Regions from separate parts of the Lelliottia jeotgali genome, predicted to be linked through region 4. Evidence: predicted binding sites of a transcription regulator. Region 4 holds the regulator's gene; each other region holds the start of a gene.
The links. Region 4 encodes CRP, which controls carbon source genes, mostly activating them, when cyclic AMP is high. Its sites were predicted from a motif close to ATGTGANNNNNNTCACAT; they were not measured.
Positions count from the first base shown of each region.

Region 1: JBO43_RS19575 (PTS mannitol transporter subunit IICBA) is a predicted target of CRP. The motif match lies at 807-824, and genes of this name have one in related genera.
Region 2: JBO43_RS08245 (glycine dehydrogenase) is a predicted target of CRP. The motif match lies at 3,670-3,687, and genes of this name have one in related genera.
Region 3: hpt (hypoxanthine phosphoribosyltransferase) is a predicted target of CRP. The motif match lies at 3,461-3,478, and genes of this name have one in related genera.

Region 1 is NZ_JAENMQ010000013.1:69,319-74,097, forward strand. Features, by position in the region: gene JBO43_RS19565 (HlyD family secretion protein) at 1-64, opposite strand, end outside; gene JBO43_RS19570 (DUF3302 domain-containing protein) at 67-423, opposite strand; gene JBO43_RS19575 (PTS mannitol transporter subunit IICBA) at 1,083-2,993, shown strand; gene mtlD (mannitol-1-phosphate 5-dehydrogenase) at 3,139-4,287, shown strand; gene mtlR (mannitol operon repressor MtlR) at 4,284-4,779, shown strand, end outside.
Region 2 is NZ_JAENMQ010000002.1:389,603-394,381, reverse strand. Features, by position in the region: gene mpl (UDP-N-acetylmuramate:L-alanyl-gamma-D-glutamyl-meso-diaminopimelate ligase) at 1-433, shown strand, start outside; gene yjgA (ribosome biogenesis factor YjgA) at 547-1,098, opposite strand; gene pmbA (metalloprotease PmbA) at 1,193-2,545, shown strand; gene cybC (cytochrome b562) at 2,763-3,149, shown strand; gene JBO43_RS08250 (Hok/Gef family protein) at 3,220-3,375, opposite strand; gene JBO43_RS08245 (glycine dehydrogenase) at 3,788-4,126, shown strand; gene JBO43_RS08240 (SFCGS family glycine-rich protein) at 4,138-4,500, shown strand; gene JBO43_RS08235 (DUF4312 family protein) at 4,503-4,779, shown strand, end outside.
Region 3 is NZ_JAENMQ010000002.1:68,200-72,978, forward strand. Features, by position in the region: gene JBO43_RS06775 (PTS sugar transporter subunit IIA) at 1-12, opposite strand, end outside; gene JBO43_RS06780 (ABC transporter permease) at 120-890, opposite strand; gene JBO43_RS06785 (ABC transporter ATP-binding protein) at 887-1,813, opposite strand; gene can (carbonate dehydratase) at 1,921-2,583, shown strand; gene hpt (hypoxanthine phosphoribosyltransferase) at 2,797-3,333, opposite strand; gene JBO43_RS06800 (glucose/quinate/shikimate family membrane-bound PQQ-dependent dehydrogenase) at 3,538-4,779, shown strand, end outside.
Region 4 is NZ_JAENMQ010000015.1:20,364-25,142, reverse strand. Features, by position in the region: gene JBO43_RS20560 (YccS/YhfK family putative transporter) at 1-913, opposite strand, end outside; gene crp (cAMP-activated global transcriptional regulator CRP) at 972-1,604, opposite strand; gene JBO43_RS20550 (OsmC family protein) at 1,912-2,316, shown strand; gene JBO43_RS20545 (phosphoribulokinase) at 2,456-3,325, opposite strand; gene JBO43_RS20540 (YheU family protein) at 3,356-3,574, opposite strand; gene JBO43_RS20535 (hydrolase) at 3,571-4,593, opposite strand.

The DNA of each region.
Region 1 (4,779 bases), on a different contig from region 4:
TACGGAATATTTTAAAGATCGCCCACGCAAAGGCGACGTAGGTCAAAATGATTAACAGATCCATGATTAGCTCTCCGGCGTATTTTTATCTGCGGGGACGTGCTCCGCGGCCAGCCGGTTTTCCAGCTCGGCAACGCGTCTGGAGAGGGCATCGATATCGGGTTGTTGCGGGGGTTGTGCACCATGATTCTGCATCCCCCATCCGCGCTCTGGCTGGTACAACGTGGCCCAAATCCACAGGAACGGCCAGATGACATGGAGGGTGAACAGGCTGACCCAGCCTGCCGTATGGATGGCATCGGCATGGGGGTGATTACGCTTTTTGGCCATCAAATAGGGGATGTCATGAATCGCAATGATCCCGTAGAAAATGACAAGGAACACGAAAACTAATACGCCCAGCGCGAAATAGTTAAGGAACATATTTGCCTCACTAAAATAGCTTCAACTCTTTAAAAATATTAAATGGTAAGCAACCAAATTAACTTTCTTACTGCGCAAATCTTTTGCACATATAATTTAGAGCCGTGGAGTATTATTTTTAAAATAACTCCGTGCAAGTTTAATAGCGTGACAAAATATATCCTGACTAAGAATGTACTTAAGTTTACATTAGCAGATTAATCCTCATTACGCCTTTTCTCCATAACACTAAGGGATGACGATGACGTGAAAGGATGAGTTGCTGAGTTACAGCCTGGCTGAATTGACAAAACAGAAGTAGGCGACGATCACACCTGGAGAATTCTGCCTTCAAATTTATTGTGAAGACGATCACAAACAATCAACAAACCCACAAATGTTAAATGTGATACTCATCACATAAAGCGGTCAATCATGATGGATTTAGCCCCCCTGTATTTTTTTTACACACAACATTTGTGACGCAGATCACTTCAATTTTAGGCCCACCCCCTACATTTACGTGATTGAGATCACACAAAATTCCGCTGTCTGGACAGTTGAACGATTCAGTGCCAGATTTCACAGCATCAGAACAGGGCTCGGCTACCTCTGCCGCCGCGCATTAACAATAAACCTCGGGCCAAAAGCCTCAGCGTAAACAGAAGAAGGGGTGTTTTATGTCATCCGATATCAAGATCAAAGTGCAAAGCTTTGGTCGCTTCCTGAGCAACATGGTGATGCCAAATATCGGCGCGTTTATCGCGTGGGGTATCATCACTGCGTTATTTATTCCGACAGGGTGGTTGCCGAACGAAACGCTGGCGAAACTCGTCGGCCCAATGATTACCTATCTGCTGCCACTGCTCATCGGTTATACCGGTGGTCGTCTGGTTGGCGGCGATCGCGGCGGCGTGGTCGGTGCTATCACCACCATGGGCGTTATCGTCGGTGCGGATATGCCGATGTTCCTCGGCGCAATGATTGCCGGTCCATTAGGCGGCTGGGCAATTAAGAAATTTGACGTCTGGGTTGATGGCAAGATCAAATCCGGCTTCGAAATGCTGGTGAACAACTTCTCTGCTGGCATCATCGGTATGATCCTGGCGATTCTGGCGTTCATGGGTATCGGCCCTGCGGTTGAAGTGCTGTCAAAAGTGCTGGCCGCTGGCGTTAACTTCATGGTTATCCATGACATGCTGCCGCTGGCGTCTATCTTTGTTGAACCAGCGAAAATCCTGTTCCTCAACAACGCCATCAACCACGGTATCTTCTCACCGCTGGGCATTCAGCAGTCCCACGAGCTGGGCAAATCCATCTTCTTCCTGATTGAAGCTAACCCAGGTCCGGGTATGGGTGTTCTGCTGGCGTATATGTTCTTCGGTCGCGGCAGCGCTAAACAGTCTGCTGGCGGTGCGGCTATCATCCACTTCCTGGGTGGTATCCACGAAATTTACTTCCCATATGTTCTGATGAACCCACGTCTGATTCTGGCCGTTATCCTCGGCGGTATGACCGGTGTGTTCACCCTGAGCGTGCTGGGTGGCGGTCTGGTGTCTCCTGCATCTCCGGGTTCTATTCTGGCGGTTCTGGCAATGACGCCAAAAGGCGCATACTTCGCTAACATTGCTGCGATTTGTGCAGCCATGGCTGTCTCCTTCGTGGTTTCCGCGATTCTGCTGAAAACCAGCAAAGTGAAAGAAGAAGACGATATCGACGCGGCAACCCGTCGTATGCATGACATGAAAGCTGAATCCAAAGGTGCAGCAACGCCGCTGGCAGCGGGCGAAGTGTCTAACGACCTGAGCCACGTGCGCAAAATCATCGTTGCCTGTGATGCCGGTATGGGTTCAAGCGCAATGGGCGCTGGCGTGTTGCGTAAGAAAGTCCAGGATGCGGGTCTGACCCACATCTCCGTGACCAACAGCGCAATCAACAGCCTGCCACCGGATGTCGACCTGGTCATCACGCACCGCGATCTGACTGAACGTGCGATGCGTCAGGTTCCGCAGGCGCAGCATATTTCCCTGACTAACTTCCTCGACAGCGGCCTGTATTCTAGCCTGACCGAGCGTCTGGTAGCGGCGCAGCGCCACACCGACAACGAAGTAAAAGTCCGTGATAGCCTGAAAGACAGCTTTGATCCGAACGACAGCCACCTGTTCCGTCTGGGCGCTGAAAACATCTTCCTCGGTCGCACCGCGAGCCACAAAGAAGAAGCGATTCGCTTTGCCGGTGAGCAGCTGGTGAAAGGCGGTTACGTCGAGCCAGAATATGTGGATGCGATGCTGGAGCGTGAGAAATTGACCCCAACCTACCTGGGCGAATCTATCGCGGTTCCGCACGGTACGGTTGAAGCGAAAGATCGCGTGCTGAAAACCGGCGTGGTGTTCTGTCAGTATCCGGCAGGCGTGCGCTTCGGTGAAGAAGAAGACGACATCGCCCGCCTGGTGATTGGTATCGCCGCTCGCAACAATGAGCACATCCAGGTGATTACCAGCCTGACCAACGCTCTGGACGATGAGTCCGTGATTGAGCGTCTGTCTCAGACCACCAGCGTTGAAGAAGTGCTGGCGCTGCTGAACAAGTAACGTTCGTCCTCACCCCTGCCCTCTCCCCAGGAGAGAGCGTAAAATGGGGTACGGTCTATTCCCTCTCCCTTTGGGAGAGGGTTTGGGTGAGGGAAATGCCTCACCCCAGCCCTCTCGGGTCACAACATTGATGAAGGTTAATACTATGAAAGCATTACATTTTGGCGCAGGTAATATTGGTCGTGGTTTTATCGGCAAACTGCTGGCAGACGCGGGCATTACGCTGACATTCGCCGATGTGAATCAAGTGGTGCTCGATGCTCTGAATGCCCGTCATAGCTATCAGGTTCACGTCGTGGGAGAAAACGAGCTGGTTGAAACCGTTTCCGGCGTGAATGCGGTGAGTAGCATTGGCGACGACGTGGTTGATTTGATCGCCAGCGTCGATCTGGTGACCACCGCAGTGGGTCCGGTTGTGCTTGAGCGCATCGCCCCCGCCGTGGCGAAAGGCCTGGCAAAACGTAAGGCCCAGGGCATCACCACCCCGCTGAATATCATCGCCTGCGAAAACATGGTGCGCGGCACCACGCAGCTGAAAGGCCATGTCATGGCCGCTGTGGCTGACGAAGATAAAGCCTGGGTCGAAGAGCACGTGGGCTTCGTTGATTCCGCCGTGGACCGCATCGTTCCTCCGTCAGAATCCGCCACTAACGACCCGCTGGAAGTGACCGTTGAAACCTTCAGCGAGTGGATTGTCGATAAAACTCAGTTCAAAGGCCAACTGCCGAACATCCCAGGAATGGAATTAACCGATAACCTGATGGCATTTGTGGAACGCAAACTCTTCACGCTGAACACCGGGCATGCTATAACCGCGTACCTCGGAAAATTGGCCGGTCATCAGACCATTCGTGATGCGATTCTCGATGAGAAAATCCGCGCGGTGGTAAAAGGTGCTATGGAAGAGAGCGGCGCGGTCCTGATCAAACGCTACGGTTTTGATGCTGAGAAACATGCGGCATACATTCAAAAAATCCTCGGTCGTTTTGAAAACCCGTATCTGAAAGATGACGTTGAGCGCGTGGGACGCCAGCCGCTGCGTAAACTAAGCGCGGGCGATCGCCTGATCAAACCGCTGCTGGGCACGCTGGAATACGGTCTGCCACACGCCAACCTGGTGAAAGGGATTGCGGGTGCGATGCACTATCGCAGCGAGCAAGATCCGCAGGCACTTGAGCTGGCAGAGCTTATCGATGCCAAAGGCCCACAGGCCGCGCTGGCGCAGATTTCTGGCCTTGAGGCCAATAGTGACGTGGTTGTGGAGGCGGTTAACGCATATAACGCAACCAAATGATTCAGAACCAGGCGCAGGTTATCCTGCGCCCGAACAACAGATTGTCAGATATGCAGGCAATAATGGAACAAACCCAGGCCTTTGAAAACCGTGTGCTTGAGCGTCTGAATGCTGGCAAAACCGTACGAAGTTTCCTGATTGCCGCCGTCGATTTACTCACCGAGGCGGTGAATATTCTGGTACTTCAGGTGTTCCGCAAAGACGACTACGCGGTAAAATATGCAGTAGAACCGTTACTCGACGGCGACGGACCGCTGGGCGATCTGTCGGTGCGCCTGAAGCTGATCTATGGCCTCGGCGTCCTCAGCAGGCCTGAGTATGAAGATGCGGAACTGCTGATGGCCCTGCGTGAAGAGTTAAATCACGACGGTAATGAGTACACATTTACCGACGATGAAATTCTCGGGCCATTTGGCGAATTACACTGCGTAAGCGCCCTGCCTCCGGCACCCCATTTTGAGAACAGCGATCCTGAGCTTCATGCGATGCAAA
Region 2 (4,779 bases), on a different contig from region 4:
TCTCGAACTGCGCGGTGAAGCCAACGGCGTGACCGTGTACGACGATTTCGCCCATCACCCAACGGCGATCCTCGCGACGCTGGCTGCCCTGCGTGGCAAAGTGGGCGGCACGGCGCGGATTCTGGCAGTGCTGGAACCGCGCTCGAATACCATGAAAATGGGGCTCAGTAAGGACGATCTCGCACCGTCGTTAGGCCGTGCGGATGAAGTCTTCCTCCTGCAACCGCAGCATATCCCGTGGCAGGTAGCGGAAGTGGCGGAAGCGTGCATTCAGCCTGCGCACTGGCATGCGGACGTAGACACATTAGCGGATATGATCGTCAAAACGGCGCAGCCGGGCGATCACATTCTGGTGATGAGTAACGGCGGTTTTGGTGGGATTCATCAGAAACTGCTGGACGGTCTGGCGAAGAAAGCACAAGCGGTAGAGTAGCTGTTGTGCCCGGTGGCGCTTTGCTTACCGGGCCTACAGAATCGTTGGGCGGATAACCATCCGGGCCGACAACATCGTAGGCCGGATAAGCGCAGCGCCATCCGGCAAAAATCTTAACCTTCGTTCTCAGCCAGCTCGCGCAGATACTGGAAAATCAGGCGCGCAGATTTCGGCGGCTTATTCCCTTCTTTCTCTTTCTTCGCGTTACGGATAAGCGAACGTAACTGCTGGCGGTCAGCGTCCGGCCACAGGTTCAATACTTCTGCGACGGCATCGTCACCGTTATCGACCAGACGGTCGCGGATCTGCTCAAGCTTATGGAACAGCGCAACCTGCTGGTTGTGACGATTCTTCAGCTTATCCAGCGCCTGGCGGATCGGTTCTACGTCACGCTGGCGCAGCATTTTACCAATCAGCTGAAGCTGACGGCGACGGCCTTCTTTTTTGATTCGTTGGGCCAGTTCAATGGCACCGCGCAGATCCGGGTCGAGCGGGAGTTTATCCAGCGCGTTTTTACCCAGTTCTACCATTTCCGCACCAAGTTGTTTTAACTCTTCGGCGTCGCGTTTAATTTCACTTTTACTGACCCAGATGATTTCATCATCTTCGTCTTCGATGTCATCACCGGGAACGTCGTCGAGCCAGTCTTCGGGCTGCTTAGTCATGTCAGGCTCCTTAAAAAAGAGGCTAATGTTACCAGTTAAGACGCGCACTGAAAAACGGTTCTCTGTTAGACTTCAGATAACTCCCTCTTACAGTATGGCATTTGCGATGAAAGTAACCTCACAAGTTGAAGCGCAGCGTAAGATTCTTGAAGAAGCGGTATCCACAGCACTGATGCTGGCCTCAGGCCAATCCGACGGCGCAGAAGTGGCGGTCAGCAAGACCACGGGCATTAGCGTCAGCACCCGCTTTGGCGAAGTGGAAAACGTTGAATTTAACAGTGACGGCGCGCTGGGGATTACGGTTTATCACCAGAATCGCAAAGGCAGCGCCTCTTCGACCGATCTCAGCCCGGATGCCATTGCCCGTACCGTGCAGGCCGCGCTGGATATTGCGCGCTACACCTCGCCAGACCCGTACGCGGGCGTGGCAGACAAAGAGCTGCTGGCGTTTGACGCCCCGGATCTGGACCTGTTCCACCCGGCTGAAGTCACACCGGACGAAGCCATCGAGCTGGCGGCGCGCGCAGAACAGGCGTCGCTTAAAGCCGATAAACGCATCACCAATACCGAGGGCGGCAGCTTCAACAGCCACTACGGAATCAAGGTATTCGGCAACAGCCACGGCATGTTGCAGGGCTATTGCTCAACACGTCACTCTCTCTCCAGCTGCGTTATCGCCGAAGAAAACGGCGATATGGAACGTGATTACGCCTACACCATTGGCCGCGCGATGGGCGATTTGCAGTCTCCTGAGTGGGTCGGTGAAGATTGTGCAAGACGCACTCTTTCGCGTCTGTCTCCGCGCAAACTGTCGACCATGAAAGCGCCAGTTATTTTTGCCAATGAAGTGGCAACCGGTCTGTTTGGCCATCTGGTCGGCGCGATTGCGGGTGGGGCGGTGTATCGTAAATCCACCTTCCTGCTCGACGCGCTGGGCACCCAAATTCTGCCAGAATGGCTGACCATCGAAGAACATCCGCACCTGCTGAAAGGGCTGGCGTCCACGCCGTTCGACAGCGAAGGCGTGCGCACCGAACGTCGTGACATTATCAAAGACGGCGTGCTGACCCAGTGGCTGCTGACTAACTATTCTGCGCGCAAACTGGGGCTGAAAAGTACCGGTCACGCGGGCGGCATTCACAACTGGCGCATCGAAGGCCAGGGCCTGAACTTTGAACAGATGCTCAAGCAGATGGGTACCGGCCTGGTGGTCACCGAGCTGATGGGCCAGGGCGTGAGCGGCATCACCGGCGATTACTCGCGCGGTGCGGCGGGCTTCTGGGTCGAAAACGGTGAAATTCAGTACCCGGTGAGCGAAATTACCATCGCCGGTAACTTAAAAGATATGTGGCGCAATATTGTTACGGTCGGTAACGATATTGAAACGCGCAGCAATATACAGTGTGGTTCAGTGCTGTTACCGGAGATGAAAATCGCCGGCCAGTAATACCCGTCATACTTCGAGCTGCAGGTGCGTTGGCTGCGCGTGCTCACCCCAGTCACTTACTTTAGTAAGCTCCTGAGGACTCGCGCACTTGCCGCGTGACTCGGCCAGTGGCCTCGCCCTTCGGGGCCAGCGCATGCGCTGTTCAAAACGCTGTGCGTTTTGTCCTGCAACTCGAATTATTTGGGTATTCTTTTCATAATAAAAAAGGAAGTGAGCAATGTATAAAAGCCTGTTAGCCGTCGTCGTCGCTTCAACCCTGGTCATGAGTTCGGCTGCGTTTTCCGCCGATCTTGAAGACAATATGGATACCCTCAGCGCCAATCTGAAAGTGGTGCAAAAAACCGATAATGCGACGGAAATGAAAGACGCATTAACCAAAATGCGTGCCGCCGCGCTCGATGCGCAAAAAGCGACGCCGCCGAAGCTGGAAAACGCGGCGCCAGACAGCGCGGAGATGAAAGATTTCCGTCACGGTTTTGACGTGCTGGTCGGGCAGATCGACGGTGCGCTGAAGCTCGCCAACGAAGGCAAGGTCAAAGAAGCGCAGGCCGCTGCTGACGGCTTCGTCACCACGCGCAACGAGTATCACAAAAAGTATCGTTAAATGGGTGCCTGAGCTGTACGCCTGGTCTCGTGATGCGGAGGCATACTCCCTGCCTCCGCGTGTTAGCTCCTTACTTCCCGGAGCGGCAGTCCATCCGCGCAACTAACTCCAGCGAACCCTGACGAAAACGGAGCTCGCAAAGCGTTTTGCGGTTTACCAGAGATAAGATGATTAGTGTCAAAGCAATAATCATCAGAGCCCTGATAATCGGTTTCTGCTGCTTCATGGATGCCTCCTTGGCAGCGGGTAAGGCATTACTTCACGTGTCTAGACGTGTTGTTTCAGCCCCGACCCTGATTTAAATTCAGGTAGGGGCTTTCCACTTTCCGTCCCATGCATGAGACAGTTAGTCTCAAGCACCCACGCGCACTCTATCGAATCCCCATAAGAAAACCTTATCCACGTCACATTTCTACGAGCCCACTCGTAAACTTTTTCGTTCTCGTTCCCGCCGTTTGACCCTCGAATAGCGTGATATTCATCACGTGAATCCAGCTGATAATTCATATTTACCGCAATTATGTGGCACAGATCACTGGTGCCGCTTTCCTTTCCACTTCGAAGTGGAAAACAACTCGCTACAAACATTTCACAGCCAGCGTTAGTTTGAACCCAGAGCCATTAACGGGGTAAGACGAGTGATTAACGGAGCGGTAATGAACGACGTTGGGGAACAGGCAGCGCAAACGCAAAAGCTCGCCGACACCATGCTGGAGCAGGTTTTCACCCTGCTTGCCCATAACAACATCATTCCCAATGACGTCCAGGTGCAAATGCTGACTTCACACGTTCGTGCGATGGCGCACCGGTCTGTGACCGGCGAGCCGCTGCCGGAGGTAGAAGCCGACCTGTTTGACGAAATTTCTGCAGATTCAATGCGACTTGCCCGCGAAGTGGTGGCGCAGTTCGGCAATCTTCCTGATGAAGAAGCCTGGCTGCTCTCCGTTCACTTCGAAGTCGCGAAAGACAACCTTTAAGGAGCAATACCATGGAACAAATTACTGTAGTCATCGGCGATCGTCTGGGCAAAGGCCAGAAAGTGGCCCTCGGCGTTGAAAAAGCGGGCGGTCGTGCGGTTGTCGTGCCGGGTGTCGCGGCGGATATGAAACTGGGCGACGTGATGAAAGCGGAAAACGCTACTTTCGGCATCTCTTTCTGCGGGAGCGGCGGCGCTGGCGCTATCACCGCGCAGACCAAATATGGCTACAAAGCCAAATACGGCATGCGTTCAGTGGAAGAGGGTGTTACCGCCATCAACGAAGGCTGCAACGTGCTGGGCTTTGGCTTTATGGATAAAGAAGAGCTGGGCGAACGTCTGGTGCAGGCGTGGCAGAAGAAGCACGGCGCATAAGCATGAAAGAACAATTCACCACCACGGTGAGAGTGAAAGGCAAAGGCGAGATGAAATCCCGCGCCTTTGCCGACGCACTAAACCATGTACAGGCGACGGTGATGAAAGCCTCGCCGCATATCTTACTGCGTATTGAGCCACAGGATGTGCAGGTTGTTCAGGCGCAAGAAGCGGTGCGTAAGGAAGCTTTTCTGTACTTCTTTTTGCGCCGGGAAAGACGCACTTACAGCGTGGAGCTGGATGTGACCGTCAACGTGACTGCCATCAATCTCGACAAGG
Region 3 (4,779 bases), on a different contig from region 4:
CCAACCCAGCATAGCGTCTCTCCTTAACGGGGAAAGTAGTTTAGCGGAGTGAAGGTTGATTTAGGGTGATAACTATCAAGAAAATGACCCGGCAGGTTGTGCGCTGCCGGGTAGGATATTTAGGTGCGCAGTCCGCGCCCGCGCTGGATCAGATACCAGCACAGAATATAGAAAGCAATGATGAAGACGGCCAGCACGATGACGGTGGTAAACAGCGGTACGTCGGTAATACCGAGGAACCCAAAGCGGAACCCGCTGATCATGTAGACAATCGGGTTGAGGTGCGACAGCGCCTGCCAGAACGGCGGCAGCAGCGTCAGGGAGTAGAACACCCCACCGAGATAGGTCAGCGGCGTCAGGACGAAGGTTGGGATCAGGCTGATGTCATCGAACGTGGTGGCGAACACCGCATTCAGCAAACCGGCCAGCGAGAACAGGATCGCTGTCATCAGCAAGGTCAGCGCCACGAACATCCATGAATGCACCTGGAACGGGACGAAGAACAGCGAAATGGCCGTGACCAAAATCCCGACCGCCAGCCCGCGCGCCACGCCACCGCCGACATAACCGGCGATAATCACGTGCGTCGGCACCGGGGCCACCAGCAGTTCTTCAATATTGCGCTGGAACTTAGCGCTGAAGAACGACGAGGCCACGTTGGCGTAAGCGTTGGTGATCACTGCCATCATGATCAGGCCCGGAACGATAAACTGCATGTAGGTAAAACCGTGCATTTCACCAATGCGGGAACCAATCAGATTACCGAAGATGATGAAATAGAGCGTCATGGTGATCACCGGCGGCACCAGGGTCTGCACCCAGATGCGCATAAAGCGGTTGATCTCTTTGGCCCAGATACTCTTGAGCGCCACCCAGTAAAGATGTGTCATGCCTGCTCTCCTTGTTTATCGTTAACCAGAGAGACAAACAGTTCTTCCAGTCGGTTGGCTTTGTTACGCATACTCAATACCTGAATGCCCTGCGCGCTCAGCTGCGCGAAGACGCTGTTGATGCCCTGCTCACGCAGCACTTCGACTTCCAGGGTGGAAGTATCTACCAGTCGATACTGATAGCCCTCCAGCTTCGGCAACGGGCTTTTCGCCGCCAGATCGAGAATGAAAGTTTCAGATTTCAGTTTCGACAGCAGGTTTTTCATCGAGGTGTTTTCCACCAGCTCGCCGCGCTGAATGATACCGATATTGCGGCACAGCATTTCAGCTTCTTCGAGGTAGTGAGTGGTCAGAATGATGGTGGTGCCTTTGTCATTCAGATCCTTCAGGAAGCCCCACATCGAGCGGCGCAATTCGATATCGACGCCCGCAGTGGGTTCATCGAGGATCAACAGCTTTGGTTCGTGCATCAGCGCACGGGCGATCATCAGACGGCGCTTCATACCGCCTGAGAGCATCCGCGCACGTTCGCCGCGCTTTTCCCACAGATCGAGCTGTTTGAGGTACTTTTCGCTGCGCTCGATGGCGTCCTGACGCTCAACGCCGTAATAACCGGCCTGGTTAACGACGATTTGCTGCACGGTTTCAAACGGGTTGAAGTTGAACTCCTGCGGCACCAGTCCCAGCTGACGCTTGGCGTTCACCACGTCTTTATCGAGGTCATAACCAAATACCGCGACGCTGCCGGAAGATTTATTCACCAGTGAACTGATGATGCCGATGGTGGTGGATTTCCCTGCGCCATTCGGCCCCAGCAGCGCGTAGAAATCCCCCGCTTCGACCTGCAGATCGATTCCACGCAGCGCCTGAACGCCGCCAGAATAGACTTTTTTAAGCTGCTTTAGCTCAAGTGCAATTGTCATGAATTAAACTTACCTATAGTTCTGACACACGTTGTGTGGTTTCAATAAAAGTCGAGTTACCCTATATTAGCGCAACGCTATTACTCGGTTACAGGTCGTTAACCTCTATGAATGACATAGATACACTCATCAGCAACAATGCACTATGGTCAAAAATGCTGGTAGAAGAGGATCCGGGATTTTTTGAGAAGCTGGCGAAAGCGCAGAATCCACGCTTTTTGTGGATTGGCTGCTCTGACAGCCGCGTCCCGGCAGAACGCCTGACAGGCCTTGATTCGGGTGAACTTTTTGTTCACCGTAACGTTGCCAACCTGGTCATTCACACCGATCTCAATTGTCTTTCCGTCGTACAGTACGCAGTCGACGTGCTGGAAGTGGAGCACATCATTATTTGCGGCCACTACGGCTGCGGTGGCGTGCAGGCGGCGGTCGAAAACCCGGAGCTAGGGCTAATCGATAACTGGCTGCTGCACATTCGCGATATCTGGTTCAAACATAGCTCACTGCTGGGCGAAATGCCGCAGGAGCGCCGCCTCGATACCCTCTGCGAGCTGAACGTGATGGAGCAGGTTTATAACCTGGGTCATTCCACGATTATGCAGTCGGCATGGAAGCGCGGGCAGAAAGTCTCGGTTCACGGCTGGGCGTACGGTATTCATGACGGATTACTGCGTAACCTGGAAGTGACCGCCACCAACCGCGAAACCCTGGAACAACGCTATCGTTCCGGCATTGCCAACCTGAAGCTCAAGCACGTTAACCATAAATAACCTGTAAAAAAGCCGGGTGGCGGCTTCGCCTTACCCGGCCTACGATTCACCGTTCACGCTTTTGTAGGCCCGGTAAGCGCAGCGCCACCGGGCGAAATTCCGCAGAAACATCAACATTGTACCGGGTAGTGGCTTCGCCTTACCCGGCCTTGTTGACCCTCTCCCTGTGGGAGAGAGTTGGGGTGAGGGCATCAGACCGCACCCACATCAGTCTTACTCGTCCAGCAGAACCACTTTTCCAACATACGGCAGATGGCGATAGCGCTGTGCGTAATCAATGCCGTAACCCACCACGAACTCATCCGGGATCGAGAAACCGACAAATTCAACCGGGACGTCCACTTCACGACGCGTCGGTTTATCCAGCAGGGTGCAAATCGCGAGGGATTTTGGTCCACGCAGGCTCAGGATCTCGCGCACTTTAGAAAGGGTGTTACCGGAATCGATAATGTCTTCTACGATTAACACGTCTTTGCCGCGAATGTCTTCGTCCAGGTCTTTCAGGATCTTGACATCACGGGTGGTCGACATCCCGCTGCCGTAGCTGGAGGCGGTCATGAAATCCACTTCATGGGACACCTGAACTTCACGGCACAGGTCTGCCATGAACATGAAAGAGCCGCGCAGCAGGCCTACCAGCACCATATCGCTGCCGCTGTCCTGATAACGTTCGGTGATTTGACGACCCAGTTCGGCGATACGCGCTTTGATCTCGGCTTCCGGGATCATCACTTCAACAGTATGTTTCATATTACTAACCGTATGATTTAAAACCAATCTATCACTGCGGATGTAGATACGTCCGGCAATGATTCACAAGTTCAGCAGTATACCAGCAAATGGATTCGCCTGGCGCATGAGTTACAAAAAGCTCATTTTGTGATTCCGATCACACTTGTTAATACCTATAATTAATTGCTATCAAATAATTAACAAACTACAGAGTACTTTTCTATGGCTGAAACAAAATCTCCACAGCCGCGTCTACTGGTAACGTTAACAGCCGCATTTGCCGCTTTCTGCGCGCTGTATCTGTTAGCCGGTGGCGTATGGCTGGTCGCGTTAGGCGGCTCCTGGTACTACCCGATTGCGGGCCTGGTCATGATAGGTGTGACCGTCCTGCTTTTGCGTCGTAAACGTTCCGCGCTGTGGCTTTACGCAGCATTACTGCTCGCAACGATGGTCTGGGGTGTCTGGGAGGTCGGCTTCGACTTCTGGGCGCTCACGCCGCGTAGCGACATCCTCGTCTTCTTCGGTATCTGGTTGATTCTGCCGTTCGTCTGGCGTCGCCTGCTGGTTCCGTCCAGCGGTGCCGTGAGCGCACTGGTCGTTGCCCTGCTCATCACGGGTGGCATTCTGACCTGGGCCGGGTTTAACGATCCGCAGGAAGTGAAAGGCACCCTCAGCGCTGATTCCACTCCTGCTGCCGCCATTTCTCAGGTGGCAGACGGTGACTGGCCGGCGTATGGCCGTAATCAGGAAGGACAACGCTACTCGCCGCTGAAGCAAATCAACGCCGATAACGTGAAAAACCTGAAAGAAGCCTGGACTTTCCGCACCGGCGATCTGAAGCAGCCGAACGATCCGGGTGAACTGACCAACGAAGTCACGCCGATCAAAGTGGGCGACATGCTTTACCTGTGTACTGCTCACCAGCGTCTGTTCGCGCTGGATGCGGCGACGGGTAAGGAGAAGTGGCACTTTGACCCGCAGCTGAACACCAATACCTCGTTCCAGCACGTGACCTGTCGCGGTGTCTCTTACCACGAAGCGCGCGCGGAAACGGCCTCCCCGGAAGTTGTGGCTGATTGTCCTCGCCGTATCATGCTGCCGGTGAACGATGGCCGTCTGTTTGCCATCAATGCCGAAACCGGCAAACTGTGCGAAACCTTTGCCAACAAAGGTATCCTCAATCTGCAGACCAACATGCCGGATACCACGCCGGGCCTGTATGAGCCGACGTCTCCGCCGATCATCACCGATAAAACCATCGTCATTGCCGGCTCAGTCACGGATAACTTCTCTACCCGTGAAACCTCTGGCGTGATTCGCGGTTTCGACGTGAATACCGGGAAACTGCTGTGGGCCTTCGATCCGGGCGCGAAAGATCCCAATGCGATCCCGTCGGATGAACATACCTTTACCTTTAACTCTCCTAACTCCTGGGCACCGGCGGCGTATGACGCGAAGCTGGAT
Region 4 (4,779 bases):
CAATTTTCTCCAGCGCACCCAGCTGTTTATCCATCGTAAAGCGGGTCGGGTAGCGGTGATAAAGAATATCGTCCGCCAACACGCGCAGGCGAGTCGCGACCGTCTGGGCATTCCAGCGCAGCACTGCTTCGGCGTGGCTGCGCTCTACCAGTTTTTGCACCTCCTGCGGATGATGCAAGCTGACTGAGATATGTTCCTGCAGATCCAGCCCGACCTGGAAGGTACGCAGCAGGCGTTTGTATTCATGATTTTTATTGGCCGCCAGCATGTGCAGTTGTTGGTAACACTGGCTGATTAAATCGACCACTTTTTGCTGGCGCGACAGCAGCGGCGGCAATGATTTTTCCGGGTCTGCGTGCTGGGTCAGCAGGGTGTATTTCGCTTCGCAATAATCGGCGAGCTGAACGTACAGCAGGCTCAGGGATTCTCGCAGCGGCTGTTCCCGCCACATCCAGAACCAAAACCAGTTAAAAAGCCCGTACCACAGCGTGCCGGCGGCGTAGATCAGCAGCGGCTCCCAGACGGGCATATTCCCGGCGAGGCTCAGCGTGAATATCGCTGCAATCAGTGAAGCGGGCAGCAGGCGGGCGTGAAGTGCGCTGATCTCCGCCGTGACGCCCAGCGTCATCGCCAGCACGGTCAGGATTAAAGGCAGCGGGATATCGCGGGCCAGCAGCAGCTGTACGGCGAGGCTACACCCGGCAAACAGGCAGCCGCCGATAATCAGGCGTTTGAAAAAACGTTTGTGGGGAGTATCCAGACCGGCAATGTTGCAGCAGGCAGGAACAAGAGAAAAAAGCAGCCCCTGTTGCAGATGGCCCAGGACTAAACCAATGGCCACGGGAAGACATAACACCAGGGTTTGACGTAGTGCGTAGTTAACTTCCGGGTGATAAATCAGCCTGCGCCACATAATCGTCAGAGACAAAAACGGCGTGACACCTTGCGATGGCACGCCGTTTTTTCCGGAATTAACGCGTTCCGTAAACCACGATTGTTTTACCGTGGGCGGAGATCAGGTTTTGATCTTCCAGCATTTTCAGGATACGGCCAACGGTCTCACGAGAACAGCCGACGATCTGACCAATTTCCTGACGGGTAATTTTAATTTGCATACCGTCCGGGTGGGTCATGGCGTCAGGTTGTTTCGCCAGGTTCAGCAGTGTCTGCGCGATGCGGCCAGTAACGTCGAGGAAAGCGAGGTTGCCCACTTTCTCGGAAGTGACCTGCAGGCGGCGAGCCATCTGCGAAGAAAGACGCATCAGGATGTCCGGGTTGACCTGGATCAGCTGGCGGAATTTCTTGTAGGAGATCTCAGCGACTTCACATGCGGATTTTGCGCGCACCCAGGCGCTACGTTCCTGGCCTTCTTCAAACAGGCCCAGTTCACCGATGAAATCGCCCTGGTTCAGATAAGAAAGGATCATCTCTTTCCCTTCTTCATCTTTGATCAGCACTGCCACCGAGCCTTTGACGATGTAATACAACGTTTCCGCTTTTTCACCCTGGTGAATCAGCGTGCTCTTCGATGGGTACTTATGAATGTGGCAATGAGACAAGAACCATTCGAGAGTCGGGTCTGTTTGCGGTTTGCCAAGCACCATGCGCTGTTATCCTCTGTTATAAGCTGTCTCAGAGTCAAAATCGCATCCTGACTCTGGGGTTGCAATCGAATTCTTACCCGTACCTGGGAAGTTGGCTGTCACAATGTTTGCAGCCAGTAAAGTTTGATGTCCTCTGCATACATGTGTAACGTCAATGTATTACTGTAGCATCGAGACTGTTTTAGCATAGCTTTAGCCGCGTGTCTCCTGGTGTCTCGCTTCAGCATGATGCAGGTCGCCTTCCGTTGCGAGAATTGTAACGCACGCGTAATCTGTTCTGAAAAATGCAACTTTGGAGTTAATGAAAATGCAAGCGCGTGTGAAATGGGTTGAAGGTTTAACGTTCCTTGGCGAATCCGCTTCAGGGCACCAGATTTTGATGGACGGTAACTCCGGAGATAAAGCGCCAAGCCCGATGGAAGTGGTGCTGATGGCCGCTGGCGGATGTAGTGCGATCGACGTGGTGTCGATTCTGCAAAAAGGCCGTCACGATGTGACCGACTGCGAAGTGAAACTGACGTCAGAACGTCGTGAGGAAGCGCCACGTCTGTTTACGCACATCAATTTGCATTTTATCGTCACCGGTAAAGAGCTGAAGGATGCCGCGGTGTCCCGCGCGGTAGATTTGTCTGCGGAGAAGTACTGCTCTGTGGCGTTGATGCTGGAAAAAGCGGTAAAGATTACGCATTCGTATGAAGTGATTGACGCCTGATTCGTTGGCGGGTGGCGATTCGCTAACCCGTCCTACAAAGGCAACATCTGCGGTATTTTGCCCGATGGCGCGACGCTTACCGGGCCTACAAAAGCCTGAATGTAGGCCGGATAAGCGCAGCGCCATCCGGCAACAGACCTTAGGCGATCTTCTTGCCTTCCATCAGCCGTTGCACCAGCGGCATCATGATCAATTCCATCGCCAGCCCCATTTTGCCACCCGGCACCACCAGCGTATTGATGTGCGAGATAAACGAGCCCTGCAGCATCGCCAGCAGCCACGGATAATCAATATCGTCCAGATTGCGGAAGTGGATCACCACAAAACTCTCGTCCAGCGAAGGGATCGTTTTTGCCGCAAACGGGTTGGACGTGTCCACTGTGGGAACGCGCTGGAAGTTGATATGAGTGCGGGAAAACTGCGGCGTCAGGAAGTTAATGTAATCTTCCATCGAACGCACTACCGAATCCATCACCGCTTCGCGCGAATGGCCGCGCTCGCTCATGTCGCGGGTCAGCTTCTGAATCCACTCCAGATTGACAATCGGCACCACGCCGACCAGCAAATCCACGTGGCGCGCCACGTCGTGCTGCGGAGTCACCACGCCACCGTGTAATCCCTCATAAAACAGCACATCGGTCGGTTCCGGCAGCGGCTGCCACGGTGTGAAGGTACCAGGCACCTGATTCCACGGCACCGCTTCGTCATAGGTGTGCAGATATTTGCGTGACTGACCTTTACCCGTATGTCCGTAATCCTGGAAAGTCTGTTCCAGCAGGCCGAAGTCGTTGGCGTCTGGCCCGAAATAGCTGATGTGCTTGCCTAAATCGCGGGCCTTGCGGATAGCCATGTCCATTTCAGGACGGGTGAAGCGATGAAAACTATCGCCCTCAACCTCGGCAGCACGCAGATTGAGCTGCGCGAAGATCTTGCGAAAAGCGAGGCTGGTGGTCGTGGTTCCCGCACCACTCGAACCCGTGACGGCAATAACCGGATGTCTGGCGGACATAGCAACTCCCTGACTGGAAAGATGGAACAATCAACCGCGAAACTGATTGCGCGGCATGATGTTGACGGTTTCGTGCAGTTCTGACCACACCAGCAACACCTCGCCACTTTGTAGCTGCCGTTTTACATCGGCGACCTTTTGTTCAAGCGAACGTTCATGTTCACCATAATCGGTGCCTTCGCGTAATACAAAGCTTTCAATCAGGCTATCCAGCGTTTCGGGAGCCAGATCCTGCCAGGGAATCATCATTTTACTCTCTCCAGAAAAGGGGTTAACCAGTCGGGGATGCGCGACTCCAGCCACATTTTCGGGCGGCGCAACGTGCCGCCGATAAAGCCGACGTGGCCGCCGTGCTCCGTCAGTTGATACTGCACGTTTGCAGGCAGATGTTCCGGCGCGGGAATGGAGTGATGATCCATAAAGGGATCGTCCTTCGCATGGATGATCAGCGTCGGTTTGGTTATCTGGTTCAGCAACGGCATGGCGCTACACTGACGATAATAGTCGATGGCGTCAGCAAAGCCGTGGATCTTCGAGGTGATCATATCGTCAAACTCGCGCAGGCGACGCATACGCTTCAGCTGTTGCAGGCTGATCGGCAGGGTATCTGGATAGGCCTTCAGCTTACGTGCGGCGTTAGCCTTGAGTAAGTTCAGCAGGTAGCGCTGATAGACGCGTGAAAAGCCCTTTTCCATATGATAGCTGCACTGCTCAAGCATAAACGGCGCGGAGACGATCACCGCCGCATCCAGTGGGACCGTGTCGCTCTCTTTAGCCAGCAGGCAGGCGAGCATATTGCCACCCAGGGAATAGCCCACAGCGGCGGTCGGCACGCTGCCGTAGCTGTTCTTCAGCCAGTGCAAAAACCAAGTGCCGTCTTCGGTTTCACCGGAGTGATAAATGCGCTCGCGACGATTCGGTTCACCGCTACAGCCGCGAAAATGCATCACCACGCCGAGCCAGCCACGCTCTTTTGCCGCGTGGATCAGGCCGTGGGCATACGGGCTGTGGAGACTGCCTTCCAGACCGTGAAACAACACCAGACGCGGTTTATGTTTAGCCTGTTCAGGATCTTCGCTCCAGGCTAAATCCACGAAATCACCGTCCGGCAGGTCGAGACGCTGCCAGTGCGGCGTAAACTGCAGTTTTCGGCGCAGCAGCCTCGGCAGCATGGTCTGCAGGTGTGGGTTCGCCACGCCCCGCATGGGCACGAAGTCTGCGCTCTCAGCGCCTGCGATCTCGAAATCTGATGGAATAATTTGGGTCATAACGATGCAATGTTAATTCTTGTCAGCCATTTACTATACCTGCCGAATTGTACCCTGTTTATGAAAACGAGGGGCGTTTACCTCTGATTTAGCCCTTTCTGCCGCCTCTGACATTTTTTCGCGCGATGTGAACTGATCTCGATCACAAATCTTTACCTCGATTATTACTCTCAGGCTAATGATTCC